2 regions of the Streptomyces sp. NPDC091682 genome follow, and region 2 is predicted to be linked to the other one. Evidence: predicted binding sites of a transcription regulator. Region 2 holds the regulator's gene; the other holds the start of a gene.

What was found. Region 2 encodes HrcA, which represses chaperone genes, less so after heat shock. Its sites were predicted from a motif close to TTNGCACTCNGNNNNNCNGAGTGCNAA; they were not measured.
Positions count from the first base shown of each region.
Region 1: the regulator HrcA is predicted to act here: its motif matches at 6,789-6,815, upstream of groL (chaperonin GroEL).

Region 1 is NZ_JBIVTH010000007.1:337,025-352,087, forward strand. Features, by position in the region: gene ACIQK6_RS18955 (TMEM165/GDT1 family protein) at 1-538, shown strand, start outside; gene ACIQK6_RS18960 (DinB family protein) at 724-1,251, shown strand; gene ACIQK6_RS18965 (trehalose-6-phosphate synthase) at 1,650-3,077, opposite strand; gene ACIQK6_RS18970 (glucosyl-3-phosphoglycerate synthase) at 3,124-4,074, opposite strand; SAM riboswitch class I at 4,259-4,416, shown strand; gene thrC (threonine synthase) at 4,434-5,708, shown strand; gene ACIQK6_RS18980 (MoaD/ThiS family protein) at 5,745-6,023, shown strand; gene ACIQK6_RS18985 (cold-shock protein) at 6,449-6,655, shown strand; gene groL (chaperonin GroEL) at 6,981-8,603, shown strand; gene ACIQK6_RS18995 (helix-turn-helix domain-containing protein) at 8,700-9,035, opposite strand; gene ACIQK6_RS19000 (Uma2 family endonuclease) at 9,075-9,572, opposite strand; gene ACIQK6_RS19005 (phosphoribosylanthranilate isomerase) at 9,784-10,383, shown strand; gene ACIQK6_RS19010 (Uma2 family endonuclease) at 10,531-10,854, opposite strand; gene ACIQK6_RS19015 (PQQ-binding-like beta-propeller repeat protein) at 10,962-12,386, shown strand; gene ACIQK6_RS19020 (protease inhibitor I9 family protein) at 12,441-12,818, opposite strand; gene ACIQK6_RS19025 (S8 family peptidase) at 13,106-14,299, shown strand; gene ACIQK6_RS19030 (hypothetical protein) at 14,318-14,701, opposite strand; gene ACIQK6_RS19035 (protease inhibitor I9 family protein) at 14,747-15,063, opposite strand, start outside.
Region 2 is NZ_JBIVTH010000007.1:179,268-194,330, forward strand. Features, by position in the region: gene lepA (translation elongation factor 4) at 1-1,854, shown strand, start outside; gene ACIQK6_RS18170 (AMP-dependent synthetase/ligase) at 2,090-3,982, shown strand; gene hemW (radical SAM family heme chaperone HemW) at 4,198-5,430, shown strand; gene ACIQK6_RS18180 (Uma2 family endonuclease) at 5,531-6,085, shown strand; gene ACIQK6_RS18185 (DUF3097 domain-containing protein) at 6,087-6,890, opposite strand; gene ACIQK6_RS18190 (MBL fold metallo-hydrolase) at 6,919-7,644, opposite strand; gene hrcA (heat-inducible transcriptional repressor HrcA) at 7,791-8,807, shown strand; gene dnaJ (molecular chaperone DnaJ) at 8,808-9,947, shown strand; gene ACIQK6_RS18205 (nitronate monooxygenase) at 10,104-11,195, shown strand; gene ACIQK6_RS18210 (16S rRNA (uracil(1498)-N(3))-methyltransferase) at 11,192-11,938, shown strand; gene ACIQK6_RS18215 (histidine triad nucleotide-binding protein) at 12,124-12,483, shown strand; gene ACIQK6_RS18220 (ribonuclease Z) at 12,487-13,392, shown strand; gene ACIQK6_RS18225 (carbohydrate kinase family protein) at 13,615-14,709, shown strand; gene ACIQK6_RS18230 (PhoH family protein) at 14,834-15,063, shown strand, end outside.

The DNA of each region.
Region 1 (15,063 bases), 160 kb from region 2:
CCTTGCCGAACTCCCCGACAAGACGGCCCTCGCCGGCCTGATGCTCGGCACGCGCTACCGTGCCTCCTACGTCTTCGCGGGCGTCGCCGCCGCCTTCGCCGTTCACGTCGCACTCGCCATCGCCGCAGGCAGCGTTCTCACGTTGCTCCCGCACCGGCTCGTCCAGGCCGTCGTCGGCATCCTCTTCCTGGCGGGCGCGGCCATGCTGCTCCTGAAGAAGGACGACGGGGACGAGGAGGTCAAGCCGCCCGCCGACCAGTCCTTCTGGAAGGTCTCCGGAGCGGGATTCATGTTGATCCTGGTGGCGGAGTTCGGTGACCTGACCCAGATCATGACCGCCAACCTCGCCGCCCGGTACGACAACCCCGTCTCGGTCGGCATCGGTGCCGTGATCGCCCTGTGGGCGGTCGCGGGCATCGGCATCTTGGGTGGTCGCACCCTGATGAAGTACGTGCCGCTGCGACTGATCACCAAGATCGCGGCTGCCGTGATGGCCGCACTGGCCGCGTTCTCGCTCTACGAGGCGATCGCGGGCTGACGCGTCGCAGGTGCGGGCCGGCGGTGGCGGATATTTCCTTGCGGGGCGGGAACGTACAGATCACGCTCGTGCGTGTGACAGACACCCCCATCCCCACCGGCCCTACCGGCCCTGCCGTCGAGCCCGCACCCCGATCCGCGTCCGCGCCGGTGTCCGCCGAGGACCGGCAGTTCGGCTGGTCCAACATGTTCGTCCGCCCCGACGAGGACACCCGGACCGACGGCGGGTTCCAGGGCGAGCGCGCCGTACTCGCCGGCTACCTGCGCGACCAGCGCCTGACGCTTGAGCTCAAGTGCGCGGGCCTCGACGCGGAGGCCCTGGCGCGGCGCTCGGTCGAACCGTCCAACCTGTCGCTCCTGGGTCTCGTGCGCCACCTCGCGGGCGTCGAGCAGTACTGGTTCCGGCAGGTCATGGCGGGCCAGGAGATACGTCGGCACTACCGCACGGAGGAGGACCGCACGGGAGACTTCACCGGCGCGGTGGCCGACCCGGAGGTGGTCGCGGACGCGTGGGCGACCTGGCGTGCCGAAGTGGCCTTCGCGGAACAACTGGTCGCGGAGGCCGCCGACCTGGGCGTCACGGGTGACAGCAGACATGGCGACGAGCCGATGGAGCTCCGCGAGGTCCTGGTCCACATGATCGAGGAATACGCCCGCCACAACGGCCACGCGGACTTCCTGCGGGAACGCATCGACGGGCGAGTGGGGCAGTAGGGCGAGGCGGGGCGGGCGGGGGCTTCGGGGTGGGCAGGGGCCGGGTGGGCGGGGTCGGGAAGTACGGCGGTGGGGGGGGGGGGGGGGCGGCCCCCCCCCCCCCCCCCCCCCCACCACCACCCCCCACCCCCCCCCCCCCCCCCACCCCCCCCCCCCCCCCCCCCCCCCCCCCCCCCCCCCCCCCCCCCCCCCCCGCCGCCCCCCCCCCCCCCCCCCCCCCCCCCCCCCCCCCCCGCCCCCCCCCCCCCCCCCCCCCCCCCCCCCCCCCCCCCCCCCCCCCCCCCCCCAGCGGCGCCGTGGTCGGGGGCCAGCCCCCGAACCCCCGCGCCTCAAACGCCGGCGGGGCTGGATTTTCCAGCCGTCCGGCGTTTGAGGACCGGGTCCGGGCAGAGCCCGGTTCAGGCAAGGGCCGAGAGCTGGGCCTCGAACCAGGCCGCCGGTGGGAGGGCCGTCGCCGCTGCCGCGAGGCGTTTGGTGCGTTCCGCGCGCTCAGCCGCCGGCATGGACAGCGCCACGTGCAGGGCCACGGCCGTTTCCGTCACGTCGTACGGGTTCACCTTCAGCGCGTCCTGGCGGAGCTCCTCGTACGCCCCCGCCCCCGTGGACAGCACCAGCGCGCACCCCGCCTCCGACACCACCGGGATCTCCTTCGCCACCAGGTTCATCCCGTCCCGCACCGGGTTCACCAGCGCCACGTCCGCCAGCCGGTACGCCGCCAGCGAGCGTTCGAAGTCGTCCTTCACCGACACCAGCACCGGCTGCCACTCCGCCGTACCGAACTCCGCGTTGATCTCCGCCGCCAGATCCCGCACCGACTGCGTGTAGTCCCGGTACACCCTCAGGTCCTGCCGCGACGGGTACGCCGACGCCAGGTGGACCACTCGGCCCCGCCATTCGGGGAAGTGGGTCAGGAGCTCCCGGTAGGCCAGCAGGCCGCGCAGGATGTTCTTCGACAGTTCCGTGCGGTCCACGCGGACGATCGTCTTCAGGTCTCCGACCTCGGCCCGCAGCTGCGCCAGTTTGTCGTCGACCCCGGGCCGGTGCGCCAGTTCCCGCAGCTCGGCGTCGTCCACTCCGAGGGGATACCTGGACACCCGCGTGAACCGTTTCTCGGCGCCGCTCTTCTTGTGCCTCACACCGGCCGGCTTCTCGCCCCTCGCGATGCCGCTCGCGTCGTCGATGTCCGCGCCGTCGATGAAGCCGTTCGCCCACTTCGAGGTGTGGAAGCCCAGCAGGTCCGCCCCCAGCATCCCCCACACCAGCTCCTTGCGGACGGTGTCCGGGAGCATGTCCATGAAGGGCGCCGACGCCCACGGCGTGTGCGTGAAGTGCGCGATCTTCAGATCCGGCCGCAGCTCGCGCAACTGCCCCGGAACCAGCGCCAGGTGGTAGTCCTGCACCAGAACGCGGGCGCCCTCCGCCGCCTCGTCCGCGAGGGCTTGCGCGAAGGCCCGGTTGTAGCGCCGGTACGACCCCCACCGCCGGTGGAACTCGGCGTCGAAGACCGGTTCGCGCGGGATGTCGTAGAGGTGGTGATGTGTGAACCACAGCACAGAATTGGCGATTCCGTTGTATGCGTCGTCATACATCGTGGGATCGATATCCAACATCCGGACGCCCGGCTCGGACGCGCCCCGGCGGACCGCTTCCCGGTCCGCGTCCGACAGCGCCGCGCAGATCCACAGCGCCTCCGGCTGCTCGGCGAGGGCCGTGGAGAGTCCGGAGACGAGACCGCCCCCGCCGCGCCGGGCGCTGAGCGTCCCGTCCTCGGCGAGCGCGTAGGAGAGGGGGCCGCGGTTCGCGGCGACGAGCACCTGGGAAGCCATGCCGCCAACCTAGCCCGGCCCGCACCCGCTCAAACCGTACGTTCGCTCACGCCACGCGACGCAGTGCGTACTCCTCGATGCCCGCCATCGGCGGTCGCTCCTCCGTGTCCACCGGGTACGTCCGCGGCCGGAAGCCCTCCGGCCCGCGCTCGAACTGCGTGAGTTCCGGTCGTACGAGGTGCCCGCGCGAGAGCCGGACCTGGGCGGTGCGGTAGATCGCCGCGGCCATCCGGCCCAGCGCCTGCCCGTCCTGGTGGCGGTGGAGCCGTACGCCCACGTCCACCTGGGCCAGCGCGTCCAGCCCGACCGTGTGCAGCGCGTCGACCAGCAGGCCCAGCTCGACGCCGTAGCCGACGGGGAACGGCAGCTGCTCCAGCAGGGAGCGGCGTACGGCGTACTCGCCGCCCAGCGGCTGCACGAAGCCGGCCAGCTGCGGCCAGTGGAGGTTGAGGAGCGGGCGGGCGACCAGCTCGGTGACCCGGCCGCCCTGGCCCGGGGTGTCCCCCAGCGGCCGGTCGTACATCGCCTTGACGAACTGCACGTCGGGGTCGGTCAGCAGCGGGCCGACGATGCCGGAGACGAAGGCGGCGGAGAAGTCCCGCAGGTCGGCGTCGACGAAGCAGACGACGTCCCCGTCGGTGGCCAGCAGCGAGCGCCACAGCACCTCGCCCTTCCCGGGCAGTGCCGGCACGCGGGGCAGGATCTCGTCGCGGTGCACCACCCGGGCCCCAGCCTTCGCCGCGACCTCCGCGGTCCGGTCGGCGGAGCCCGAGTCGATGACGACCAGCTCGTCCACCAGGGGGAACGGGAGTCCCTCGATCAGCTCACGCCGGATGACCTCGACGATCGCGCCGACCGTCGCCTCTTCGTCCAGCGCGGGCAGCACCACGCTGACCGTGGTCCCGGCCGCCCGTTTCCGGTCGAGCAGCTGGTCGAGCGGTCGGTCGGCGGCGGACCAGGAGCGGTCGGCCAGCCATCGCTCCACCTCTTCCAGCACCCTCAGCACTCCCTGCGTGTCGGCGATATTCGCCCTTATGTGATCCATCTCGCGGTTCGGACGCCTGTCTCAGTCGCGCGAGCCTTCGGTTACAGTCTTGAACAACGCGAAGGACCACCGCATGCCGGGGGTCCCGCGCACAAACGCACCGGCGCGCCATAGAGCGCGTGTGCCGGTGCCATACCGCTCATCCAGAGGGGCAGAGGGACACGGCCCGTTGAAGCCCCGGCAACCCTCCAGTCGGTTCTCGCGATCGCGCGTCAGCGCTCGTCAGCGAGGTCCCCGGCTAGGGAAGGTGCCAATTCCGTCTCATGGCGAAGTGCGCCATGGGGAAGATGAGGAGAAAGGGCCTCGCCATCATGGCTGCACAGACTGTCGCCACCTCTGTTGATCTCGGACCCGCCACCGGCCTTTCCTGTCGCGAGTGCGGTACCCGTTTCGAGCTCGGCCCCATCTTCGCGTGCGCCGAATGCTTCGGACCGCTGGAAGTCGCCTACGACCTGCCGACCGGCGACCCCGAGGCCCTGCGCGCCGCGATCGAGGCCGGTCCCAACAACATCTGGCGCTACGCGCCGCTGCTGCCCGTCCCCGCGGACGTGGCGTCCAAGCCCAGCCTGAACCCCGGCTTCACCAAGCTCGTGGACGCGGCCAACCTGGCCAAGGAGCTGGGCATCACCGGCAAGCTCTACGTCAAGGACGACTCCGGCAACCCGACGCACTCCTTCAAGGACCGCGTCGTGGCCATCGCCGTCGAGGCCGCCCGCGCCTTCGGCTTCACCACCCTGTCCTGCTCCTCGACCGGCAACCTGGCCGGCGCCGTCGGCGCCGCGGCCGCCCGGGCCGGCTTCCGCTCCTGCGTGTTCATCCCGCACGACCTGGAGCAGGGCAAGGTCGTCATGGCCGGTGTGTACGGCGGTGACCTGGTCGGCATCGAGGGCAACTACGACGACGTCAACCGCTTCTGCTCCGAGCTCATCGGCGATCCGCTGGGCGAGGGCTGGGGCTTCGTCAACGTCAACCTGCGTCCGTACTACGGCGAGGGCTCCAAGACCCTCGCCTACGAGATCTGCGAGCAGCTCGGCTGGCAGCTGCCCGACCAGATCGTGATCCCGATCGCGTCCGGCTCGCAGCTGACGAAGATCGACAAGGGTCTGCAGGAGCTCATCAAGCTCGGCCTCGTCGAGGACAAGCCGTACAAGATCTTCGGCGCCCAGGCCGAGGGCTGCTCCCCGGTGTCCACCGCCTTCAAGGCCGGTCACGACGTGGTCCGCCCGCAGAAGCCGAACACCATCGCGAAGTCCCTCGCGATCGGCAACCCGGCGGACGGCCCGTACGTCCTGGACATCGCCCGCCGCACCGGCGGTTTCGTCGAGGACGTCAACGACGAGCAGGTCGTCGAGGCCATCAAGCTCCTCGCGCAGACCGAGGGCATCTTCGCCGAGACCGCGGGCGGCGTGACCGTCGGCGTGACGAAGAAGCTCATCGAGGGCGGGCAGCTCGACCCGACGCTCACCACCGTCGTCCTCAACACCGGTGACGGCCTCAAGACCCTGGAGGCGGTGGCCGCGGACAGCGGGCAGACCGCCACCATCCGCCCGAGCCTGGACGCGTTCCGCGCCGCCGGCCTCGCCTGATCCTCTTCCTCCTGCACCCGGAAAGGCAGTAGCGCCATGAGCGTCAACGTCCGCATCCCCACCATCCTGCGCACCTACACCGGCGGCGTCTCCGAGGTCCCGGCCGAGGGCGCGACCCTCGCCGAGGTCATCGAGTCCCTGGAGAAGAACCACCCGGGCATCGCCGCGCGGGTCCTGGACGACCAGGGCAAGCTGCGCCGCTTCGTGAACGTCTACGTCAACGACGACGACGTGCGCTTCGAGGGCGGGCTGCAGGCGGCGACGCCGGACGGCGCCGGCGTCTCGATCATTCCGGCCGTCGCCGGCGGTTGCTGATTCCCCGGATCCCCACCGGATCCCCCCGGTCACCGCTCCGGTGACACGCGCAAAACGAAATTGCCCCCTCCGCTAAAGCGGAGGGGGCAATTCTGCTTGATTGGGCACGGTAGGGTTGGGGAAGTCCCCTCCGCTGTTCTTGCCCCCTGCATATGAACGGGCCGCGCAAGGGTCGACATCGAGCCAACATGCGAGTGCGGTATGGGGCTTTGGCGAGATATGTCAGGCCCGAGTTGCCCGGGAGTATGGCAAATTTTCACTCTATTTCAATGTTTCTCGGTGTCTAGATTTCTCATCGGATTGACCTGTTGCAGACAGCATCCGCGCAGATACATTCAGCCTCGGTCGACGCGTTCCGACGCAAGTTCTGACCCGGGATCGTGAAGTGCGTTCCTGCGCAAGGGCCAGTAATAGGGGAGTTAGGCATGGCTCAGGGCACCGTCAAGTGGTTCAACGCGGAGAAGGGCTACGGCTTCATCGCGGTCGACGGTGGTGCGGATGTGTTCGTCCACTACAGCGCCATCCAGATGGACGGGTACCGCACCCTTGAAGAGGGTCAGCGGGTCGAGTTCGAGATCTCGCAGGGCCAGAAGGGTCCGCAGGCGGACATGGTCAAGCTCGCACTCGGCTAGTCCTGGAGCGATCGACCACCGACGCACGGTCTTCAGTGAAGACCTGGAACACACACGAGGGGCCCACATCCTGGACACGGGATGGGGGCCCCTCGTGGTGTGCCCGGTAGTGGCCCGGTAACAGCGCAAGCCGCTTGCACTCGGAGGGGTCGAGTGCTAATCATTGGCGTTAGCACTCTCCGGTTGAGAGTGCTACTGAACGAGGACCGGGTCGGTGAGGCCCGCAGGGTCCGGCGGGAAGGAACCGTCGGGCACGCAGGCCGTCCGTCGCGGGCGCGGGCGCGGTCCAGGAGCAATCCACCGCTGTCCGGGAGGACCACTTCAGATGGCCAAGATCATTGCGTTCGACGAGGAGGCCCGCCGCGGCCTCGAGCGTGGGATGAACCAGCTCGCCGACGCCGTCAAGGTCACCCTTGGCCCCAAGGGTCGCAACGTCGTCCTTGAGAAGAAGTGGGGCGCCCCCACGATCACCAACGATGGTGTTTCCATCGCCAAGGAGATCGAGCTCGAGGACCCGTACGAGAAGATCGGCGCCGAGCTGGTCAAGGAAGTCGCCAAGAAGACGGACGACGTCGCCGGCGACGGTACGACCACCGCCACCGTTCTCGCCCAGGCGCTCGTCCGCGAGGGCCTGCGCAACGTGGCCGCGGGTGCGAACCCGATGGCCCTCAAGCGCGGTATCGAGAAGGCCGTCGAGGCCGTCTCCGCCGCCCTGCTCGCCCAGGCGAAGGATGTCGAGACCAAGGAGCAGATCGCTTCTACGGCCTCCATCTCCGCCGCCGACACCCAGATCGGCGAGCTCATCGCCGAGGCCATGGACAAGGTCGGCAAGGAAGGCGTCATCACCGTCGAGGAGTCCCAGACCTTCGGTCTGGAGCTGGAGCTCACCGAGGGCATGCGCTTCGACAAGGGCTACATCTCGGCGTACTTCGCCACCGACATGGAGCGCATGGAGTCGTCCCTCGACGACCCGTACATCCTGATCGTCAACTCCAAGATCGGCTCGGTCAAGGACCTGCTGCCGCTCCTGGAGAAGGTCATGCAGTCCGGCAAGCCGCTGCTGATCATCGCCGAGGACGTCGAGGGCGAGGCGCTCTCCACCCTCGTCGTCAACAAGATCCGCGGCACCTTCAAGTCCGTCGCCGTCAAGGCCCCGGGCTTCGGTGACCGTCGCAAGGCCATGCTCGGTGACATCGCCATCCTCACGGGCGGCACGGTCATCTCCGAGGAGGTCGGCCTCAAGCTGGAGAACGCCGGTCTCGACCTGCTCGGCCGCGCCCGCAAGGTCGTCATCACCAAGGACGAGACCACCATCGTCGACGGTGCCGGTGACAGCGACCAGGTCCAGGGCCGCGTGAACCAGATCCGCGCCGAGATCGAGAACTCCGACTCGGACTACGACCGCGAGAAGCTCCAGGAGCGCCTCGCGAAGCTGGCCGGCGGCGTGGCCGTCATCAAGGCCGGTGCCGCGACCGAGGTCGAGCTCAAGGAGCGCAAGCACCGCATCGAGGACGCCGTTCGCAACGCGAAGGCGGCCGTCGAGGAGGGCATCGTCGCCGGTGGTGGCGTGGCCCTGCTGCAGGCCTCCGCGGTCTTCGAGAAGCTGGAGCTCGAGGGTGACGAGGCGACCGGCGCCAACGCCGTGAAGCTCGCCCTGGAGGCCCCGCTCAAGCAGATCGCCGTCAACGGTGGTCTCGAGGGTGGCGTCGTCGTCGAGAAGGTGCGCAACCTGCCGATCGGTCACGGCCTGAACGCCGCGTCCGGCGAGTACGTCGACATGATCGCCGAGGGCATCATCGACCCGGCGAAGGTCACGCGCTCCGCGCTGCAGAACGCCGCGTCGATCGCCGCGCTGTTCCTGACGACCGAGGCCGTCATCGCCGACAAGCCCGAGAAGGCCGGTGCCCCCGCGGGCGGCGGCATGCCGGGCGGTGACATGGACTTCTGATCGACCCCGGCTCCGGCCACTGGTTGATCGGCTGTTCTCGAACGAGGGCGGCACCCCCACGGGGGTGCCGCCCTCGGGCGTTTCCCGGACGGGGTCTCAGGCGGCGGGGTGTGCGATGAAGGTGACCTCTTCGCGGTCTTCGTCGAGGGCGATGGTCAGACCCGCGTCCAAGGCGTGAGCGAGGCGGCGCAGTAGCGGCAGCGTGGGCACCGCGTCGGCGCCCTCCACCCGGGAGACCTTCGCCTGCGTGAGCCCGGCCCGCTCGGCCAACTGGGCCTGGGACAGGCCCAGCGCCTTGCGCCGCTCGTAGACGGCCTTGGCGAACGCCATGGCCAGCCGGATCTCAGCTCGCTCGGCCCGCACCTCGGCCGACTCGACGTACCCCTGTGCGGCCGTCTTCTCGCGGGTCAGCTTCCAGCGGGTGTGGTTCATGACGGGCCCCTTTCGTCCGGGATCCGGCGTTCCGGCCGGTCAGAAGCCGGTGGTGTCGATCGCGAAGTCGAACGGTTCCGGGACGTGCAGGGGCTCGCCGAAGGACACCGTCGTACGGGAGCGGTACCCGTGCGGGGAGGGGTCCCAGAAGCAGGTGATCTCCGAGTCCTGCATGTCGACGACCAGGTAGACCGGTACGAGGCGTCCGTAGACGTCGAGCTTCTCGTTCCAGTCGGCGTCCTTGGTCGACAGGGAGGTGAACTCGGCGACCAGCGACAAGGCCGCCCCGTCCGCGTGGCGGCCCTCTTCGCCGAAAGAGGCCTCGTCCGCGACGAAGAGGTCGGGGCCGTAGGCGCGCTCCGCTGTCGGGAAGCTGAAGAGGAAGGGCGACGTCTCCGCGAAGTGCCCCTTGGGCGCGTGCGCCTCGATCTGCTTGCGAAGCGCGCGCATGGGACGCAGGTAGCGCAGCGCGGAAAACGGCGACACGACGATCTTCCCCCGGATGAGCTCGGCCTTGAAGCCGTCTGGCGTGTCCATCTCCTCGACGGTGCGCAGGAGTGTTTCGAACGTTGGCGGCGACAGAGTCCCTATGGGTGTGGCCCGTTCGATCATGGTCGTCACCGTCGTCCTCCGGGGCGTGCCGTGCCGTGGGTGTGTGCCTCGTCCCAGGCTAGCGACGGCGGGGCCGCCGTGCCCGGCCTATGGGACGTGCCACCCGTGGGTGCGGCGGGTTTGGTTGACTGGTCGCATGAGCGATCTCTTCGTCAAGATCTGCGGACTCAAGACCGCGCACGACGTCGACGTGGCCGTGGCCGCCGGGGCGGACGCCGTCGGGTTCGTCTTCGCGCCCGGGAGCCCGCGGACCGTGGACGCCGCCACCGCGCGGGAGCTCGCCGCACGGGTGCCCGCCGGGGTGCTCACCGTGGGCGTCTTCCGGGGGCAGTCGGTGGCGGAAGTGCGGCGGTTCGCCGAGGAGAGCGGTGTGCGGGGCGTGCAGCTGCACGGCGAGGAGGGGCCCGAGGACTTCGCGGCGCTGCGGGCCGAGGGCCGGACCCTGCTGCGGGCCACCGCCGAGCGCGTGGAGTGCTGCGGTGAGTACGGCGAGGACCTGCTGTTGCTGGACGCGCCCGACCCGGGCTCCGGCAAGCCGTGGAACTGGGGTGCGGCGGACTTCGCCGCGCCCGAGGGGCGCTGGCTGCTCGCCGGCGGGCTGAACCCGGGCAACGTGGGGGAGGCGCTCGCGGCCACCGGGGCGTGGGGCGTGGACGTGTCCAGCGGGGTGGAGCGCGAGCGCGGCGTGAAGGACCCCGACCTGATCCGCGCCTTCATCGCGGCGGCCCGCGCCTAGTTTTCCGTATCGATCGTTACGGAAATCGTGCCCTCCGGGCGGGGCTCGGCAGCCCCGGCTCCGCCGCCGCGCGCCGGGTGACCGGGCGCGTGGTCGACGCCACCGGGGGCTCCGCGCTCTGACCGCCTACCCGGCACCGGGTCGGCGTCACCGGGCGAACTCCTTGAGGGGTTCGGTGTCGAGGGTGATGTCCACCGGGGCGGGGACCGTGACGGAGGCCCCGTCCGGGAGGGAGGGGCTGTCGCGGTACGAGCCGTCTTCGGGATCGCTGTGGACCGTCAGCGTGCAGCTTTCCCGGTCGATGAGCAGGTGGACCGGGATCCCGGCCGCCGCGTACCCGTCCCGCTTCTCCTTCCGGTCCCGCCGGTCGGTGTCCGCGTCGTGGGAGGTCACCTCCAGGACCATCAGCACGCCCTTCGGGTCGGCCCACTCGCCTCCGTCCGGTACGAACGGGGCACAGGCTAGGGGCATATGCGCGCCCTGACGTCGTCTTTGGGGAGGCTTCCCCCGATCGGATGGGGCCCGGTCGGGAACGGCGGCGGCCGGTCGATAGGGTCCCACTCGGGGGGATCATGGAAATGGAACGACCGCGACCGGTGCGGCTCTTGGGACACCTCGCATGTGCTGCCGCCGCAGCGTTCGCGGCGGTGGCGGCCCTGTACCTGGTCCTCCTGGCGAAGCTGGTGCTCGCCGACGCCCCCGTCCGCGTGTGCGGGATCGACAGCTGCCCGCGCGGCACGGGCGTCCTCGCGCTCCTCGCCCCGCTGTGCGCCGCCGCCGCGTGGCTGCTGTGGCGCACACCGAGGAAGCGCGGCCACGGCCGCCCCCCGGTGTACGTCCGCGTGATCGCAGGCTGCGTGGCGCTGGCCGCGCTGGGGCCCGGCTGGTCGGGCTTCGAGCAGGTGCGCGGCCCGCAGCTGGACCTGTCCGGGTGGCAGCAGCCGGTGCATCCGGCGGCGGCCCCGGTCGGCGTCTGGGCGCTCGCGCCCGGAAGGCTCGTACGGGCCCGCACGGACGGGCTCGTCGCCTACAACGGGGAGGGCCGCAGGGGTTGGCGGCTGCCCGCCCCGGAGCGCACGCCGCTCTGCGCGCTCAGCCGGACGATCTCGTCGGGCACCGGCCTCCTCGCGTACGGGGAGAGCGTGGGCACGTGCGGCTCGCAGGTCGTCGCCGTGGACCTGGTCGAGGGCCGGGTCCGCTGGACCCGGGACACCGGCCGGGCCCTGGTGGCCGCGGCGGGCCCGAGCGCCGTCGTAGCGGACCGGGACACGGTGACCGGCCTCGACCTGCGCGGCGGCCAGGAGCTCTGGCGGGTCCCGGTCCCGGCCGACTGCACGGTGAAGGCCGTCGACGGCTCGGACCAACGCGCCCTCTACGTGGAGGAGTGCGGCGACGCCGCCCGGATCACGGCCGTCGACGCCCGTACGGGGACCCGCGTCTGGCAGAGCGCGCTGCCGACGGCGAGCCGGCTGCGCGAGGTGCGGGTGTTGTCCGCCGTCCCGCCGGTCCTGCGCGTCACGGAGACCGCCGAGAAGGGCATGGACGGGGTGCTGCTGCTCGACGACACGGGCCGTGTGCGGGGCTCGATACCCGCCTCGGGTCCGGACGGGGACCTGCTGTCCGAGCCGTCGCCGGTGCTGACCGGAGACCTGCTGGTCACCGCGGTGAAGCAGGGGGAGGGGAACGGCGTGTCCGCCTACTCCCTCACCGACGGCCGGCTGCTGTGGCACGCGGGCGTCGGCGACGACGAGGTCCACGGGCTGGCCCCGACCGGCCCGGGCGAGGTCGGCGTGGTGACCTCGGACCGCTGGTGGACGTACCTCACCCACCGCGGCCTGGGCGACGGCGGGCGCAGGGCGGTCCCCACGGTCCTGCGCGACCTGCCCCTGGGCGAGCGGTTCGCGTTCTATCCCGGGCCGCCCGGCTCGTACGTCTTCGTCAACCTGGACCGCAAGGGCCTGCTGCCGCCCCTCTTCGACATCGACCCGGTCTTCGGCTGGTGACGGTCGGCGCGTACCGAGCGCGGCGCGGCCGTACGCGCACGACCCGCCCCCCGGTCACGCGTCCGAGAGCCCCCACCTCCCGTACTGGCCGTTGCCGAAGGCGCCGTCCCCGGTGGCCCGGCCGTCCGCCTCGACGTACTCGACGTCGGGCATCTCGCGCAGGGCCTCGACCTGTTCGGGGCTGAGCCGGGCGGAGAAGCCGTGCAGGACGGCGCGGTAGATGTGCATCGGGGTGGCGCCGACCCGGTCCGCCACCTCGGCCGGGTCGCTGTCTTCCCGCACGGTGACGATGTACGTGGCGTGGTCGGCGGCGGGGGCCGTGTGCGGTACGGGTTCCCGCACCTCGGCGGTGGCCGCGGCGACGGGCAGGGCGGCGACGGCGGCCAGTACGGCGACGGCCACGGGCAGGGCTCGGCTCAGGCGGATGCGCATGGCCCGAGGCCATCACGGGCGGCGGGACCGGTCAACGACGCCCGCGGGTGTGGCGGGGGCACGGGCGGCGCACCGGCCGTGCGCTCCCTGGTCCGGGGGCGGGCCGTACGGGTGATCTGGCCGCGTCGACGCGCCCACCCGACGGACAACCAGGTGAGCCGGTGATTCAACCCGCCGAGAGGTGGCACCGATGGAGCTGGGGGCCGCCCTCGCAGGAGCACCCGGTGCCGTCCGTGAGGGCGGCGGCTCCCCCGTGCCTTCCCGCCACCCGTCAGGGAGTTCCTTCCATGCGCCTGCTCGCCCGCCTGGCCGCCGCCGCCCTCCTCACCGTCCCCCCGGTCGCCGCTGGTACGGCCTCCGCCGCGGCCCCGGAGCCGACCCCGGCGCCGCTGAAGACCGCCGCCAACCCGGTGCCTGGCGAGTACATCGTGACGTTGGAGAAGGGGGTGGACGCGGCCGGGGCCGCGCAGGAGCTGGGCCTGGAGCCCTCGTTCGTCTACACCTCGGCGCTCAACGGCTTCGCCGTCCCGCTGACCCCGCTCCAGCTGACGACCGTCCGCAACAGCCCGGGGGTGGCCTCGGTGGAGGAGGACGCGACGGTCCGGCCCGTCCCGCGGCCGAGCACCGTGACCGGCACCCGGGTCCCGGCGAACTCGTGGGGCCTGGACCGGATCGACCAGGAGAAGCTGCCGCTGGACAACGACTTCACCGTCGCGGGCGACGGCGCCGGCGTGACCGCCTACATCCTCGACACCGGCATCGACTACCAGCACAGCGAGTTCGGCGGGCCGGCCGGCACCCGTGCCGCCTTCGGCTTCGACGCCGTCGACGGCGGGCGCGACGGCCAGGACTGCAACGGCCACGGCACGCACGTCGCGGGCACGGTCGCCGGACAGACGTACGGAGTGGCGCGCCGGGCCAACGTGGTCAGCGTCCGCGTTCTCAGCTGCGACGGCACGGGCACCTTCTCCGGGATCATCGCGGGCCTGGACTGGGTGGCCAGGAACGCCCGGCAGCCGGCGGTCCTGAACGTCTCCTTGGGCGGGGACAGGTCCGAAGCGGTGAACAACTCCGCCAACGCGGTCACCGACGCGGGTGTGCTGCCGATCGTGGCGGCGGGCAACTCCGCGAAGGACGCCTGCCTGGTCTCCCCGGCCTCCGCGCCGAAGGCCTTCACGGTGGCGGCGAGCGACCGGTCCGACGAGGAGAGCTCCTTCTCCAACCACGGCGAGTGCGTCTCCCTCTACGCGCCGGGCGAGGACATCGTCTCCGCCCAGCTCGACGGCGGCAGCATCTCCCACAGCGGCACCTCGATGGCCGCGCCGCACGTGACCGGTGTCGCGGCCCTCTACAAGGCCGCGAACCCGACGGCGGCTCCGCAAGCCGTCGCCGATTTCCTCAAGGACAGGTCCACCAAGGACGTCCTGAGCGGTGTCAGCCCGCTCACCCCGAACCGCCTGCTCTTCACCGGCGGGCTCTGATCCGGGCCCGCGCCCGGCTCACGCCCCCGCCGCGCGGAACCGGGCGAGGAGAGCGGCGGCCTGCGGGGCGTCCGCGTCGAAGAACTGTTTGGCGAGGGCGGGCGGGACGGCCGGTCCGTGCATGCGCACCTCGTGGCAGCTGAAGCAGAACGCGGCCTCCATCAGGACCGGTTCGAGGGAGTCGTCGTAGGCGCGCACGCTCCATCCGGGTGCGAAGCCGCACCGGTGCTGCCCGCTGCCGGGCAGGGTCCCGATGAGCGCGAGGGCGTCGGTCACCTCGTCCCCCGACCAGTGGGCGACCGGCCTGCCCGGGTACGGGGCGCCCGCCTCGGTCGGGAGGGCGGATATCCGTACCACCTCGATCAACGCGGTACCGGTCACGACTTCGGTGGGCAGTTGCATGAACCCAGTCTCCCCGGCCCCCTGTCGGGCCGGGGAGTCCGGGCCTCAGAAGCCGGTGCCGGTGCCGGTGCCGAAGCCGGTGGCCCCCCTGTCCTCCTCCACGGTCTCGACGTCCGGCATCTCGCGCAGGGCCTCGACCTGGGCGGGGCTGAGCCGGGCGGAGAAGCCGTGCAGGACGGTGCGGTAGACGTGGACCGGGGTGACGCCGACGCGCTCGGCCACCTCGGCCGGGTCGACGCCCTCCCGCACGGTGACGACGTACGTGGCGTGGTCGGCGGGGGCCGTGTGCGGTACGGGTTCCGGCACGTCGGTGGTGGCCGCGGCCGCGGGCGTGGCGACGGCGGCCAGTGCGGTGACGGCCG
Region 2 (15,063 bases):
CCCAGCCACGTGCCCGAGCCGAGCCGTACCGACTCGGCGCTGATCCGCAACTTCTGCATCATCGCGCACATCGACCACGGCAAGTCGACCCTTGCCGACCGGATGCTCCAGATCACCGGTGTGGTCGACCAGCGGCAGATGCGCGCCCAGTACCTCGACCGCATGGACATCGAGCGTGAGCGCGGCATCACGATCAAGTCCCAGGCGGTCCGGCTGCCCTGGGCGCCCACCACGGGCGAGGGTCAGGGCAACACCCACATCCTCAACATGATCGACACCCCCGGGCACGTCGACTTCACCTACGAGGTTTCGCGCTCCCTCGCCGCGTGCGAGGGCACCGTCCTCCTGGTGGACGCCGCCCAGGGCATCGAGGCGCAGACCCTCGCCAACCTGTACCTGGCGATGGAGAACGACCTCGCGATCGTCCCCGTCCTGAACAAGATCGACCTGCCGGCCGCCCAGCCGGAGAAGTTCGCGGAGGAGCTCGCGAACCTGATCGGCTGCCAGCCCGAGGACGTGCTGCGCGTCTCGGCGAAGACCGGTCTCGGCGTCGAGGCGCTGCTCGACAAGGTCGTCGCCACGGTCCCGGCCCCGGTCGGCGTCAAGGACGCCCCGGCCCGCGCCATGATCTTCGACTCCGTCTACGACTCGTACCGCGGCGTCGTCACGTACGTCCGTGTGGTCGACGGGCAGCTGAACAAGCGCGAGCGCATCCGGATGATGTCCACCGGCGCCACCCACGAGCTGCTGGAGATCGGTGTCTCCTCCCCGGAGATGACCCCGTCCGACGGCATCGGCGTCGGCGAAGTGGGCTACATCATCACCGGCGTGAAGGACGTCCGTCAGTCCAAGGTCGGTGACACCATCACCAGCCTGCACAACGGCGCCACCGAAGCCCTCGGTGGCTACAAGGACCCGCGGCCGATGGTCTTCTCGGGCCTCTACCCGCTCGACGGCTCGGACTACCCCGACCTGCGCGAGGCCCTGGACAAGCTGCAGCTCAACGACGCCGCGCTCGTCTACGAGCCGGAGACCTCGGCGGCGCTCGGCTTCGGCTTCCGCGTCGGCTTCCTCGGCCTGCTCCACCTGGACGTGGTCCGCGAGCGCCTGGAGCGCGAGTTCGGCCTCGACCTGATCGCCACCGCGCCCAACGTGGTCTACCGGGTGGTCATGGAGGACGGCAAGGAAGTCACCGTCACCAACCCGAGCGAGTTCCCCGAGGGCAAGATCTCGGACGTGTTCGAGCCGGTCGTCAAGGCCACCGTGCTCGCGCCCACCGAGTTCATCGGCGCGATCATGGAGCTGTGCCAGCAGCGCCGCGGCACCCTCCTCGGCATGGACTACCTCTCCGAGGACCGGGTCGAGATCCGCTACACCCTCCCGCTCGCGGAGATCGTCTTCGACTTCTTCGACCAGCTGAAGTCCAAGACGCGCGGTTACGCCTCCCTGGACTACGAACCCACTGGCGAGCAGTCCGGCAGCCTGGTCAAGGTCGACATCCTGCTGCACGGCGACAAGGTCGACGCCTTCTCCGCCGTCACGCACAAGGACGCCGCCTACGCCTACGGCGTGCGCCTCGTCGCCAAGTTGCGCGAGCTCATCCCGCGGCAGGCCTTCGAGGTGCCGATCCAGGCCGCGATCGGCTCCCGCGTCATCGCCCGCGAGACCATCCGCGCCATCCGCAAGGACGTCCTCGCCAAGTGCTACGGCGGTGACATCTCCCGTAAGCGGAAGCTGCTGGAGAAGCAGAAGGAAGGCAAGAAGCGGATGAAGATGGTCGGCTCCGTGGAGGTCCCGCAGGAGGCCTTCATCGCCGTCCTCTCCAGTGACGAGTCCGGCGGCAAGAAGAAGTAGCAGCCCCGCCGTCACCCGACGCAGACGGGCCCCCGCACTCCGGTGCGGGGGCCTGTTTCGTTATCAAGCGGCCGCTCGCGGGCCCTTACGCACGCGCCGGTCGCGCTCTAGTCTGATCACTGCTCGACGGTTACTCGCCAGTTTAGAAAGCCACCGGCTGCAAACCCGCCAGTCCCAAGCGCCCCCCAGCGCCCCACGCCCACGCACTGCCGCGTGGAACGGTCCGGAGGATGTCGTGAGCGACACACAGACCTATCTCGAGAACCGCCCGCCCACCGTGGCGGTGCTCTTCCTTGAGCGCGTCGCAGCGACGCCGAACGACGAGGCCTACCGGTACCCGGTGCCGGCGGCCGGCGGCCACGGCGGCCCAGACGATTGGAAATCACTCAGCTGGGGCCAGGCGGCCGAGCGGGTGTTCGCCACCGCCGCCGGGCTGATCTCCCTCGGCCTGGAAACGGAACAACGCGTCGCGCTCGCCTCCAACACCCGGGTCGAGTGGATCCTCTCCGACCTCGGCGTGATGTGCGCGGGCGGCGCGGTCACCACGATCTACCCCAGCACCAACGCGGACGAGTCGGCGTTCATCCTCGCGGACTCCGAGAGCCGGGTGCTCATCGCCGAGGACGCGGCGCAGCTGGCGAAGGCGCGCGAGCGCCGCGCCGACCTGCCGGACCTCGCCCACGTCGTGGTGCTGGACGCCGCCGACGCCGTCGCCGCCGAGGGCGACCCCGAGGGCTGGGTGCTCTCCCTCGCCGAACTGGAGGCGCTCGGCAAGGAGCACCTCGCCAAGCACCCCGAGGCGGTCAACGAGCGGATCGCGGCCATCACCTCCGACCAGCTCGCCACCCTCATCTACACCTCCGGCACCACCGGCCGCCCCAAGGGCGTGCGACTGCTGCACGACAACTGGTCGTACCTGGCCAAGGCCATGGTCGCCACCGGGCTGATCGGCAAGGAGGACGTCCAGTACCTGTGGCTGCCGCTGGCCCACGTCTTCGGCAAGGTGCTGACCTCCGGGCAGATCGAGGCCGGGCACGTGACCGCCGTCGACGGTCGGATCGACAAGATCATCGAGAACCTGCCGGTCGTGCAGCCCACCTACATGGCCGCCGTCCCGCGCATCTTCGAGAAGGTCTACAACGGTGTGGCGGCCAAGGCCCGGGCCGCCGGCGGAGCCAAGTACAAGATCTTCCAGTGGTCGGCCGGCGTCGCCCGCGAGTACGCGAAGGTCACGCAGGACAACTTCCGCCGCACCGGCCAGGCGACCGCCCCCTTCGGCCTCAGCACCAAGCACAAGATCGCCGACGCGCTCGTCTACTCCAAGCTCCGCGAGGCCTTCGGCGGGAAACTGCGGGCCGCCGTCTCCGGTGCCTCCGCCCTGGCCCCCGAGATCGGCTTCTTCTTCTCCGGCGCGGGCGTCCACATCCTGGAGGGCTACGGCCTGACCGAGTCCAGCGCGGCCTCCTTCGTCAACCCGGGCGAGGCCTACCGCACCGGCACGGTCGGCAAGCCGCTCCCCGGCACCGAGGTCCGCATCGCCGACGACGGCGAGGTCCTGCTGCGCGGCCCCGGCATCATGCAGGGCTACCACCGGCAGCCGGACAAGACCGCCGAGGTCCTGGAGTCCGACGGCTGGCTGCACACGGGTGACATTGGCGAGCTGTCGGCCGACGGCTACCTGCGCATCACCGACCGCAAGAAGGACCTGATCAAGACCTCGGGCGGCAAGTACGTCGCCCCGGCGGAGATCGAGGGCCAGTTCAAGGCGATCTGCCCGTACGTGTCGACGATCGTCGTGCACGGCGCCGACCGGAACTTCTGCTCGGCGCTGATCGCCCTCGACGAGCCGTCGATCCTGACCTGGGCGACCGAGAACGGGCTGGAGGGCAAGACGTACGGACAGGTCCTGGCGGCGCCGGAGACCAGCCGACTGATCGAGACGTACGTACAGACCCTGAACGAGGGCCTGCAGCGCTGGCAGACGATCAAGAAGTTCCGGGTGCTGCCGCGCGACCTCGACGTCGAGCACGGCGACCTCACCCCCAGCCTGAAGCTGAAGCGACCGGTGGTCGAGCGTGAGTTCAAGCACCTGATCGAGGAGATGTACGAGGGGTCCCGCGAGGCCTGACGCCCGCCGCGGGCCCGACGGGGCGGGGCGGTGGACCGCCCCGCCGGCCCCGCCGACCCCAATGTTCCCGGGCGGCCCCGGGCATCGGCTGCGCGCCGTGTCCCGGGGCCCCGCCCCGAACCCCGCGCCCCCGACGCCGGCGGGGCCGGACGCGCCGCCGCCGGGACCGGACGCGAGCGGGGCCGGGCGGTGCGGCGGTGCGGGATGATGGGGGCATGCCTTCCGCACTCCCCGACGGTGAACCCATGCCCGAAGACGGCGCGCTGCCGTCGCACGCCCTGGTGGGTGCGGGGGAGCGGCCGCTCGGGTTCTACCTGCACGTCCCGTACTGCGCCACGCGCTGCGGGTACTGCGACTTCAACACCTACACGGCCACCGAGCTGCGGGGCACCGGCGGTGTGCTCGCCTCCCGGGAGAACTACGCCGACACCCTGATCGACGAGGTCCGCCTCGCGCGGAAGGTGCTCGGGGACGACCCGCGGGCCGTACGGACGGTGTTCGTGGGCGGCGGCACGCCCACGCTGCTGCCCGCCCGGGACCTCGTACGGATGCTCGCGGCGATCCGGGACGAATTCGGCCTGGCCGAGGACGCCGAGATCACCACCGAGGCCAACCCGGAGTCCGTGAACCCGGAGTACCTCGCCGAGCTGCGCGCCGGGGGCTTCAACCGGGTCTCCTTCGGCATGCAGAGCGCCAAGCAGCACGTCCTGAAGGTGCTCGACCGCACCCACACGCCGGGGCGCCCCGAGGCGTGCGTCGCCGAGGCGCGGGCGGCGGGCTTCGAGCACGTCAACCTCGACCTGATCTACGGCACGCCCGGGGAGTCGGACGAGGACTGGCGGGCCACCCTCTCGGCAGCGCTGGGCGCCGGGCCGGACCACATCAGCGCCTACGCGCTGATCGTCGAGGAGGGCACGCAGCTCGCGCGCCGGATCCGCCGCGGCGAGGTCCCGATGACGGACGACGACGTGCACGCCGACCGGTACCTGATCGCGGACTCGGTCATGGTCGAGGCCGGGTACGCCTGGTACGAGGTCTCGAACTGGGCCACCTCGGAGGCCGGGCGCTGCCTGCACAACGAGCTGTACTGGCGCGGCGCCGACTGGTGGGGCGCGGGCCCGGGCGCGCACTCGCACGTGGGCGGGGTGCGGTGGTGGAACGTGAAGCACCCGGGTGCCTACGCCGCGGCGCTGGCGGAGGGCCGCTCCCCGGGCGCGGGACGCGAGATCCTCTCCGAGGAGGACCGGCGGGTGGAGCGGATCCTGCTGGAGCTGCGCCTCGTGGACGGGGTCCCGCTGTCCCTGCTCGCCCCGGCCGGACTGGCCGCCTCCCGCAAGGCCCTGGCGGACGGGCTGCTGGACGCCGTGCCGTACGAGGCCGGGCGTGCCGTGCTGACCCTGCGGGGGCGGTTGCTGGCCGACGCGGTGGTCCGGGACCTGGTGGACTGATCACTCCACGGAGTGAATCGCTGCGAATGAGGGCAGGCGCGGCCTAGCCTGTTCGTAGCCTTCTGTCGCATACCCGGCGGCAGAAGTGGAGGGCACGGAGATGACCGCTGTGGACGATCGCCGGATGACCGAGTACTTCGAGAGCTTCGAGGCTCCCGAGGGGGTCAAGGTTGAGCTCCTCAGGGGGGAAATCGTGATGATGGCGGGGCCCGACGTGGTCCACAACCTGATCGTCCTGTTCGTCCAGCGGCAGATCCCCGTGGGACGCTGGTACCCGCTCCAGACGCAGGACGTGGACATTCCGGCGGAGTCGTCCGAGCCGCAGCCGGACCTCGTGGTCCTGCCGAGCGAGGCAGCGCCCGAGTCGGGCCGGTTGGTGCCCGCTTCAGCTCTGGCGATGGTGGTCGAGGTCGTCTCCAAGACCAGCAAGCTGCGCGACTACGTGACGAAGCGCTCCATCTACGCGGCGGGCGGCATCCCCACCTATTTGATCATCGACCCCTTCCAGGCCAAGTGCGTGGTGCTCACCGAACCTTTCGGCGCCGGAGAGGAAGCCGACTACCGGACCGAGCGGACCAGCAAGTTCGGTGAACCGGTCCCGCTCGACGTCCTCGGTGTCACGCTCGACACCACGGAGTTCGGCACCCTGCCGTAGCTCAAACCGGTGCCGTGACGAAGTCGATCAGCTCCTCCACGCGCCCCAGGAGCGTCGGCTCCAGGTCCTTGTAGGACGTCACCCGGGACAGGACGTGCTGCCAGGCGGCGCCCGTGTTCTGCGGCCAGCCCAGGGCCCGGCAGACCCCCTTCTTCCAGTCCTGGCCGGGCGGGACCACCGGCCACGCGCGGATGCCCAGCGCGGACGGCTTCACGGCCTGCCAGACGTCCACGTACGGGTGGCCCACGACCAAGACGTCCGGGCAGGTCACCGACGCCGCGATGCGGGACTCCTTCGAACCCGGGACGAGGTGGTCGACCAGGACGCCGAGGCGCGCGTCCGGGGCCGGGGCGAAGTCGGCGACGACGGCCGGGAGGTCGTCGACGCCCTCCAGGTACTCCACCACCACGCCCTCGATCCGCAGGTCGTCACCCCAGACCCGCTCCACCAGCTCCGCGTCGTGCCGGCCCTCGACGTAGATCCGGCCGGCCCGCGCCACGCGCGCCCGCGCCCCGGGCACGGCCAGCGAGCCCGAAGCCGTCAGGAGCGGACCGGAGGGCCGGCGCGCGGGCCGGACCAGGGTGACCACGGCGCCGTCCAACAGGAAGGCGCGCGGCTCCATCGGGAACACCCGCCGTTTGCCGAAGCGGTCCTCCAGGGTCACCGTGCCCGCCTCGCAGGCCACCACCGCGCCGCAGAAGTCCGTACCGGCCACCTCGACCACCAGGTCGGGATCCGCCGCCACCTCCGGCACGGCCTCGGGTCGCTTCCACTGCGGGGTCAGGTCGGGGGAGTACTCGCGCATCCGGCCGACACTAGGAGAGCCGCCCGCATCACGCCTCCGACACGCCGAAACGAGCCGCCAGTGTGGCGCGTTGCGCACGGACGAACTCCGCCCCGACCACCGCTCCGTGACCCGGCACGTACAGTGCGTCGTCCCCGCCCAGTGACAGCAGCCGGTCCAGGGCGGCGGGCCACTGCCCGGGGGCGGCGTCCGGGCCCGCCATGGGCTCGCCCGACTCCTCGACCAGGTCCCCGCAGAAGACCACCTCGCGCTCGCCCGGTACGAAGACCGCCAGGTCGTGCCCGCTGTGCCCGGGCCCCACATTGGCCAACAGCACCTGCACGCCGCCCAGTTCCAGCGTCCACTCGCCCGACACCGAATGCCGGGGCAGCACCATCAGGTCCACCGCCTGGGCCGCCTCCGCCTCCGCGAGCCCCTGCCGGACCGCGTCCTCGCGCAGCTCCTCGCGCTCCGCCGCCAGCAGTGCGGCCAGTCCGACCGCCCCGAACACCTCGGCCCCGGGGAAGGCGGACGCGCCCAGGACATGATCGAAATGACCGTGCGTGAATGCGATATGGGTCACGCTCCGCCCCGTCAGCCGCTCCGCCTCGGCCCGCACCTCGGCCCCCTCGCGCAGGCACGACCCGGGGTCGATCAGGAGGACCGAATCCTCGCCCACCACCAGCCCCACGGTGCAGTCCCACACCGGCAGCCGCCGCCGGCCGGCCCGCCCGGTCAGCCGTTCCCAGCCCGACCCTTCCCAATCCACGTCCATGCCGCGACGCTACCCTGGCGGTCCTCCCTTGCCAGGGGCTTACCGCCCGGCCGTACACTGAGCGGGGGCTCTCTGGCACTCGAACGATCAGAGTGCCAACGAACACGGCAGAAGACGGCAACGGACCACAGCTGGAGGTGTGCGCGATGCTCAGCGAACGCAGACTCGAAGTGCTGCGCGCCATCGTCCAGGACTACGTCGGGACGGAGGAGCCGGTCGGCTCCAAGGCGCTCACGGAGCGGCACCGGCTCGGCGTCTCGCCCGCCACCGTGCGCAACGACATGGCCGTGCTGGAGGACGAGGGCTACATCGCCCAGCCCCACACCAGCGCCGGCCGGATCCCCACCGACAAGGGCTACCGGCTCTTCGTCGACAAGCTGGCGGGGGTCAAGCCGCTGTCGTCGCCCGAGCGCCGGGCCATCCAGAACTTCCTCGACGGCGCCGTCGACCTCGACGACGTGGTCGGACGCACGGTGCGGCTGCTCGCTCAGCTCACCCGGCAGGTCGCCGTCGTCCAGTACCCGAGCCTGACCCGGTCGACCGTCCGGCACGTGGAGCTGCTCTCGCTCGCTCCCGCGCGCCTGATGCTCGTACTGATCACGGACACCGGGCGGGTCGAGCAGCGGCTCGTCGACTGCCCGAGCCCCTTCGGGGAGACCTCGCTGGCGGACCTGCGGGCCCGGCTCAACAGCCGGGTCGTCGGGCGCCGCTTCACCGATGTGCCCCCGCTCGTCCAGGACCTCCCCGAATCCTTCGAGGCCGAGGACCGCGGCACGGTCTCCACCGTGCTCGCGACGCTCCTCGAAACCCTGGTCGAGGAAGCCGAAGAGCGGCTGATGATCGGCGGTACCGCCAATCTCACCCGCTTCGGACACGATTTTCCCCTGACGATCAGGCCGGTGCTCGAAGCACTCGAGGAGCAGGTCGTGCTCCTCAAGCTGCTGGGCGAGGCCAACGAGTCGGGAATGGCCGTACGGATCGGGCACGAGAACGCCTACGAGGGACTGAACTCCACGTCGGTCGTCTCGGTCGGTTACGGTTCGGGCGGCGAAGCAGTCGCCAAACTCGGCGTGGTCGGACCGACCCGCATGGACTACCCCGGAACGATGGGAGCGGTACGCGCAGTGGCACGTTACGTCGGACAGATCCTGGCGGAGTCGTAAGTGGCCACGGACTACTACGCCGTTCTCGGCGTGCGCCGCGACGCATCGCAGGACGAGATCAAGAAGGCCTTCCGGCGCCTCGCGCGTGAACTCCACCCGGATGTGAATCCGGACCCGAAGACGCAGGAGCGCTTCAAGGAGATCAACGCGGCCTACGAGGTGCTGTCGGACCCGCAGAAGAAGCAGGTCTACGACCTCGGCGGCGACCCGCTGTCCTCCTCGGGCGGCGGCGGCGGAGCGGGCGGCTTCGGAGCGGGTGGCTTCGGCAACTTCTCCGACATCATGGACGCCTTCTTCGGCCAGGCCTCGCAGCGCGGCCCGCGCTCGCGGACCCGGCGCGGCCAGGACGCGATGATCCGCCTCGACCTGGAACTGGACGAGGCGGCCTTCGGGACGACCAAGGACATCCAGGTCGACACGGCCGTCGTCTGCAACACCTGCTCCGGTGAGGGCGCCGCTCCCGGCACCTCGGCGCAGACGTGTGACATGTGCCGCGGCCGAGGTGAGGTCTCGCAGGTCACCCGGTCCTTCCTGGGCCAGGTCATGACCTCGCGCCCCTGCCCGCAGTGCCAGGGCTTCGGCACCGTGGTCCCGACCCCGTGCCACGAGTGCGCGGGCGACGGCCGTGTCCGCTCCCGCCGCAGCCTCACGGTCAAGATCCCGGCGGGCGTCGAGAACGGCACCCGGATCCAGCTCGCGGGCGAGGGCGAGGTCGGCCCCGGCGGCGGCCCCGCCGGCGACCTGTACGTGGAGATCCACGAGCTGGCGCACCCGACCTTCCAACGGCGCGGGGACGACCTGCACTGCACGGTCACCATTCCGATGACGGCGGCCGCGCTGGGCACCAAGTGCCCGCTGGAGACGCTGGACGGACTGGAGGAGATCGACATCCGACCCGGCACCGGGTCCGGCCAGGCGATCCCGCTGCACGGGCGCGGCGTCACCCACCTGCGCGGTGGCGGACGCGGCGACCTGATCGTGCACGTCGAGGTCACCACCCCGGGCAAGCTGGACGCCCAGCAGGAGGACCTGCTCCGCCAGCTGGCGAAGCTGCGCGGCGAGGAGCGGCCGATGGGTCAGTTCGCGCCGGGTCAGCAGGGTCTGTTCAGCCGTCTGAAGGACGCTTTCAACGGTCGCTGATCGACCTCGGTCCACCGTCACGAGCCCGGCCTGGGGATTCCCCGGCCGGGCTCGTCACGTGGGCCCGGCGACGGCCGGGGGCCGGTCGGGAAGCGGACTATGCCAGGCGAATGCCACGGTTCGGCCCCATGCGTCGGACGTGGCACGATGCAGTCCATGTCCTCGGCACCGAACGGTCTCTCCCCGTACCCGATCGTGCAGGCTCCCATGGCGGGCGGCGCCTCCTGCCCCGCGCTCGCCGCCGCCGTGTGCGAGTCGGGCGGACTGGGCTTCCTGGCCGGCGGCTACAAGACCGCCGACGGGATGTACCAGGAGATCAAGCAGGTGCGCGCGCTGACCCGGCGCCGTTTCGGCGTCAACCTCTTCATGCCGCAGACCGGTTACGTCGATCCGGCCGCCGTGGAGGCCTACCGCGGGCAGCTGGCCGGTGAGGCGAGTTGGTACGAGATCTCGCTCGCGGAGGAGGACATCATCGGCACCAGCGACGACGGCTACGACGCCAAGATCGCCATCCTCCTCGAAGACCCGGTCCCGGTGGTCTCGTTCACCTTCGGCTGTCCCTCCTTCGCGGCCCTGGCGGCCCTGCGCAAGGCCGGCACGTACACCGTCGTCACGGTGACCTCCGCCGAGGAGGCCCGCAGCGCCCAGTACGCCGGTGCGGACGCGGTCTGCGTCCAGGGCGCCGAGGCCGGCGGTCACCAGGGCACCCACCGGGACGACCCGCAGATCGACGGCACGGCGACCGTGGGCCTCCTCGCGCTGGTGGCGCAGGTGCGGGAGGCCGTGGCGCTCCCGATCATCGCGGCGGGCGGGGTCATGCGGGGCGCGCAGATCGCGGCCCTGCTGGCGGCGGGCGCGGAGTCGGCGCAGCTCGGGACGGCCTTCCTGGCCTGCCCGGAATCGGGGGCGGACCCGGTCCACAAGAAGGCGCTGACGGACCCGCTGTTCGTCCGCACCGAGCTGACCCGGGCCTTCTCCGGGCGGCCGGCGCGGGGGCTGGTGAACCGCTTCATGCGCGAGCACGGGCCGTACGCCCCGGCCGCGTACCCGCAGGTCCACCACCTGACCTCGGGGCTGCGCAAGGCCGCCGCCGCGGCCGGGGACCCGCAGGGCATGGCCCTGTGGGCGGGGCAGGGGCACCGGCTGGCGCGACCACTGCCGGCGGGGGAGCTGGTGGAAGTGCTGACGGCCGAACTGGCCCAGGCGCAGAGCACGTTGAAGGCAAGGCAGATGAGGAGTGCGTCATGACCGCCCCGGTGTTCGTGGTGGAAGAGGTCCCCGCGGGGCCGGAGTTCGTCCTGGACGGCCCGGAGGGCCGGCACGCGGTGTCCGTGAAACGCCTGAACCCGGGAGAGGACGTGGTCCTCACGGACGGGCTCGGCCACTGGGCGGAGGGCGTGGTCAAGGCCGCCGAGGGCAAGGACCGGCTGGTCGTCACGGACCTGCACACCGTCGCGGAGGAGCCGGAGCCGGAAGTGCGGATCACGGTGGTCCAGGCACTCCCCAAGGGGGACCGGGGCGAGCTGGCCGTCGAGACGATGACCGAGACCGGCGTGGACGCGATCGTGCCCTGGCAGGCCTCGCGCTGCATCACGCAGTGGCGCGGCGACCGCGGAGCCAAGTCACTGGCCAAGTGGCGGGCCACGGCCCGGGAGGCGGGCAAGCAGTCCCGCCGGGTGCGCTTCCCGGAGGTGGCCGAGGCCATGTCCACCAAGCAGGTGGCGGCGCTGCTGGCCGGCGCCGACCTGGCGATGGTGCTCCACGAGGACCGCGACGCCCCGTCCGGGGCGCTGGCGACGGCCGAGCTCCCGAAGACCGGTTCCGTGGTGCTGGTGGTCGGCCCGGAGGGCGGTGTCTCCCCGGAGGAGCTGGCCGTCTTCGCCGCCGCGGGAGCCCACCCCTACCGCCTGGGCCGCTCCGTCCTGCGGACCTCCACGGCCGGGACGGCGGCCACGGCGGTGCTGCTGGCCCGCACGGGCCGCTGGTCGTGACGGCCCGCTGGTCGTGACGGTCCCCGGGTCCTGACGGGCCGCTCCGGCCCCTGGTCCGGCCGGCCCGGGGGCAATCGGCCCGTCCGGCCCGGGGCCTGCGGCCCGGCCGGTCGAAATGCCGTCCCGCGGCGGGCGTCCGGCTGGATACGATGCCCGGACCGATCACCGTCACGGGAGGCGAAGCAATGGCCGGGGAACCGCAGGCCGACTGCCTGTTCTGCAAGATCGTCGCGGGGCAGATCCCCGCGACCGTGGTACGGGAGACCGAGACCACGGTCGCCTTCCGGGACATCAACCCGCAGGCGCCCACGCACGTGCTCGTCATCCCCAAGGTGCACTACGCCGATGCGGCCTCCCTCGTGGCGGCCGAGCCGGGCGTCGCCGCCGACATACTGCGCGAGGCCGGCCAGGTCGCCCTCGACGAGAAGATCGTCGAACACGGCTACCGGGTCGTGTTCAACACCGGCTCCGGCGCCGGGCAGACCGTCTTCCACGCCCACGCGCACGTCCTCGGCGGCCGCGGCCTCCAGTGGCCCCCCGGATAGCACGTGTCCGTACGAGAGTTCGTGGTGCTGGGCACGGCCAGCCAGGTGCCCACCCGCCACCGCAACCACAACGGCTACCTGCTGCGCTGGGACGGCGAGGGCATCCTCTTCGACCCGGGCGAGGGAACCCAGCGCCAGATGCTGCGCGCCGGGGTGGCCGCGCACGACATCAACCGGATCTGCATCACCCACTTCCACGGTGACCACAGCCTCGGCCTCGCCGGGGTGATCCAGCGGATCAACCTCGACCAGGTCCCGCACCCCGTCACCGCGCACTACCCGGCCTCGGGGCAGAAGTTCTTCGACCGGCTGCGGTACGCCACCGCCTACCGGGAGACCGTCCCGCTCCGCGAGGAGCCGGTGGCGGCGGACGGCGTGCTCGCGCAGGGGCCCTCGTACGTCCTGGAGGCCCGACTGCTCTCGCACCCGGTCGAGTCCTTCGGCTACCGGATCACCGAGCCCGACGGGCGACGCATGGTGCCCGAGCTGCTCGCGCGCCACGGGATCATGGGGCCGGACGTGGGCCGGATCCAGCGCGAGGGGCGGCTCGGCGAGGTCACCCTGGACGAGGTCAGCGAACCCCGGCCCGGGCAGCGGTTCGCGTTCGTCATGGACACCCGGCTCTGCCCGGGCGTGGACGCGCTGGCCGAGGGCTGCGACATGCTGGTGATCGAGTCGACCTTCCTCGACGAGGACGAACGGCTGGCCACCGACCACGGGCACCTGACCGCCGGCCAGGCGGCGCGGGTGGCGCGGGACGCCGGCGTGCGGCACCTGGTGCTGACGCACTTCTCGCAGCGCTACACCGACCCGGCCGAGTTCGAGCGCCAGGCCCGCGCGGCCGGCTTCGAGGGCGAGCTCACCGTGGCCGCGGACCTGGTGCGGGTGCCCCTGCCCAAGCGGGGCTGACCGCGGGCCCGGGCACGCACCCCGGCCCGGCCGCGCCGGCCGGCCCGGGGCGTGCTCGCCGAGCGGCCCGAGCGGCCCGAGCGGCCCGAGCGACCGGGGGCCTTCCATGGGTGATCTGCGCCACACTGGGTTTTGGTCCTGTCCGGGGTGGGCAGGGCTGGCAGCTTTCCATGGGAAGCGTCATGCAGGAACGGGCCTTCGAGGAACAACGGGGAGATCGCCGTGACCGGTCGGGACTACGAAATCCGCGCAGCAGCAGTGGACCCGCTCGGTCCGCTGCGTGACCCCCGGGAACCCGGCTGTGACGTCTTCCTGACCGGAACGGTCTTCCTCGACATCATCTTCACCGGCCTCGACTCGGCCCCCGTGCGCGGTACGGAGTCCTGGGCGCGCGGCATGGGCTCCAGCCCCGGCGGCGTCGCCAACATGGCCACCGCCCTGGCCCGGCTCGGCCTGCGCACCTCGCTGGCCGCCGCATTCGGGGACGACCACTACGGCGAGTACTGCTGGGACGCCCTCGAACAGGGCGAGGGAATCGATCTGTCCATGTCGCACACCATCCCCGGCTGGCACAGCCCCGTCACCGTTTCGATGGCCTACGAGGGTGAGCGCACGATGGTCTCGCACGGCCACGAGGCTCCGCCGCCGGCCGGCCCCGGGCCCTTCCCGCAGTGCCCGCCACGGGCCCGCGCGGCCGTGGCGGCCCTGGGACCCGGCCGCGGCGAGGAGTGGATCGGCGAGGCCGCCCGGCGCGGCTCGCGGATCTTCGCGGACGTGGGATGGGACGAGAGCGGCCGGTGGGACCTGGGCGCCCTGGCCGACCTGGAGCACTGCGAGGCCTTCCTGCCGAACGCGGGCGAGGCGATGCGCTACACGCGGACCGACTGTCCGAGAGCCGCGGCCCGGGCGCTGGCGGAGAAGGTGCCGATCGCGGTGGTGACCATGGGCGCGGAGGGCTCGTACGCGGTGGACGGGCGCACCGGGGAGACCGCGCACGTCCCCGGGATCACGGTGGACGAGCTGGACCCGACGGGGGCGGGAGACGTCTACGTGGCGGGCTTCGTGACCGGCACCCTGGCGGGCTGGCCGCTCGCGGACCGCCTCGCCTTCGCCGGGCTGACGGCGGCCCTGTCGGTGCAGGAGTTCGGCGGCTCCCTGTCGGCCCCCGGCTGGCCGGAGGTGGCCCACTGGTGGCGGGACGCCCCGCAGGAGCTGCGCGGCCGGTACGGCTTCCTGGACGATCTGGTCCCGCCGGGCGGGACTCCGGCGGCCCGGCGCAGGGCGGTACCGACGATCGGCTTCCGGCACTCGCTCTAGCGGTGCGACCGGGCGGTAAAACCTCTCGGGGAAGCCGCGGCGGAGACGTACGCTTGGTACTCCGGAGGTCGTCGATCGGCGCGGCCCCTCAGCGGGAGGTATGCGCAGGCCACAGTGCCGGCCCATGACTCAGACACCGACAGCCCACATCCCCGCGCCGGGGCAGGCGCGAGCCCACTTCACCGTTCCGGCCACGCACCCGATGGTGACCGTGCTCGGCTCGGGTGACGCCCTGTTGCGCGTGATCGAGAAGGCCTTCCCGAAGGCCGACATCCATGTTCGGGGCAATCAGGTCAGCGCGATCGGTGCAGCGGCGGAAGTCGCGCTGATCCAGCGACTTTTCGACGAGATGAT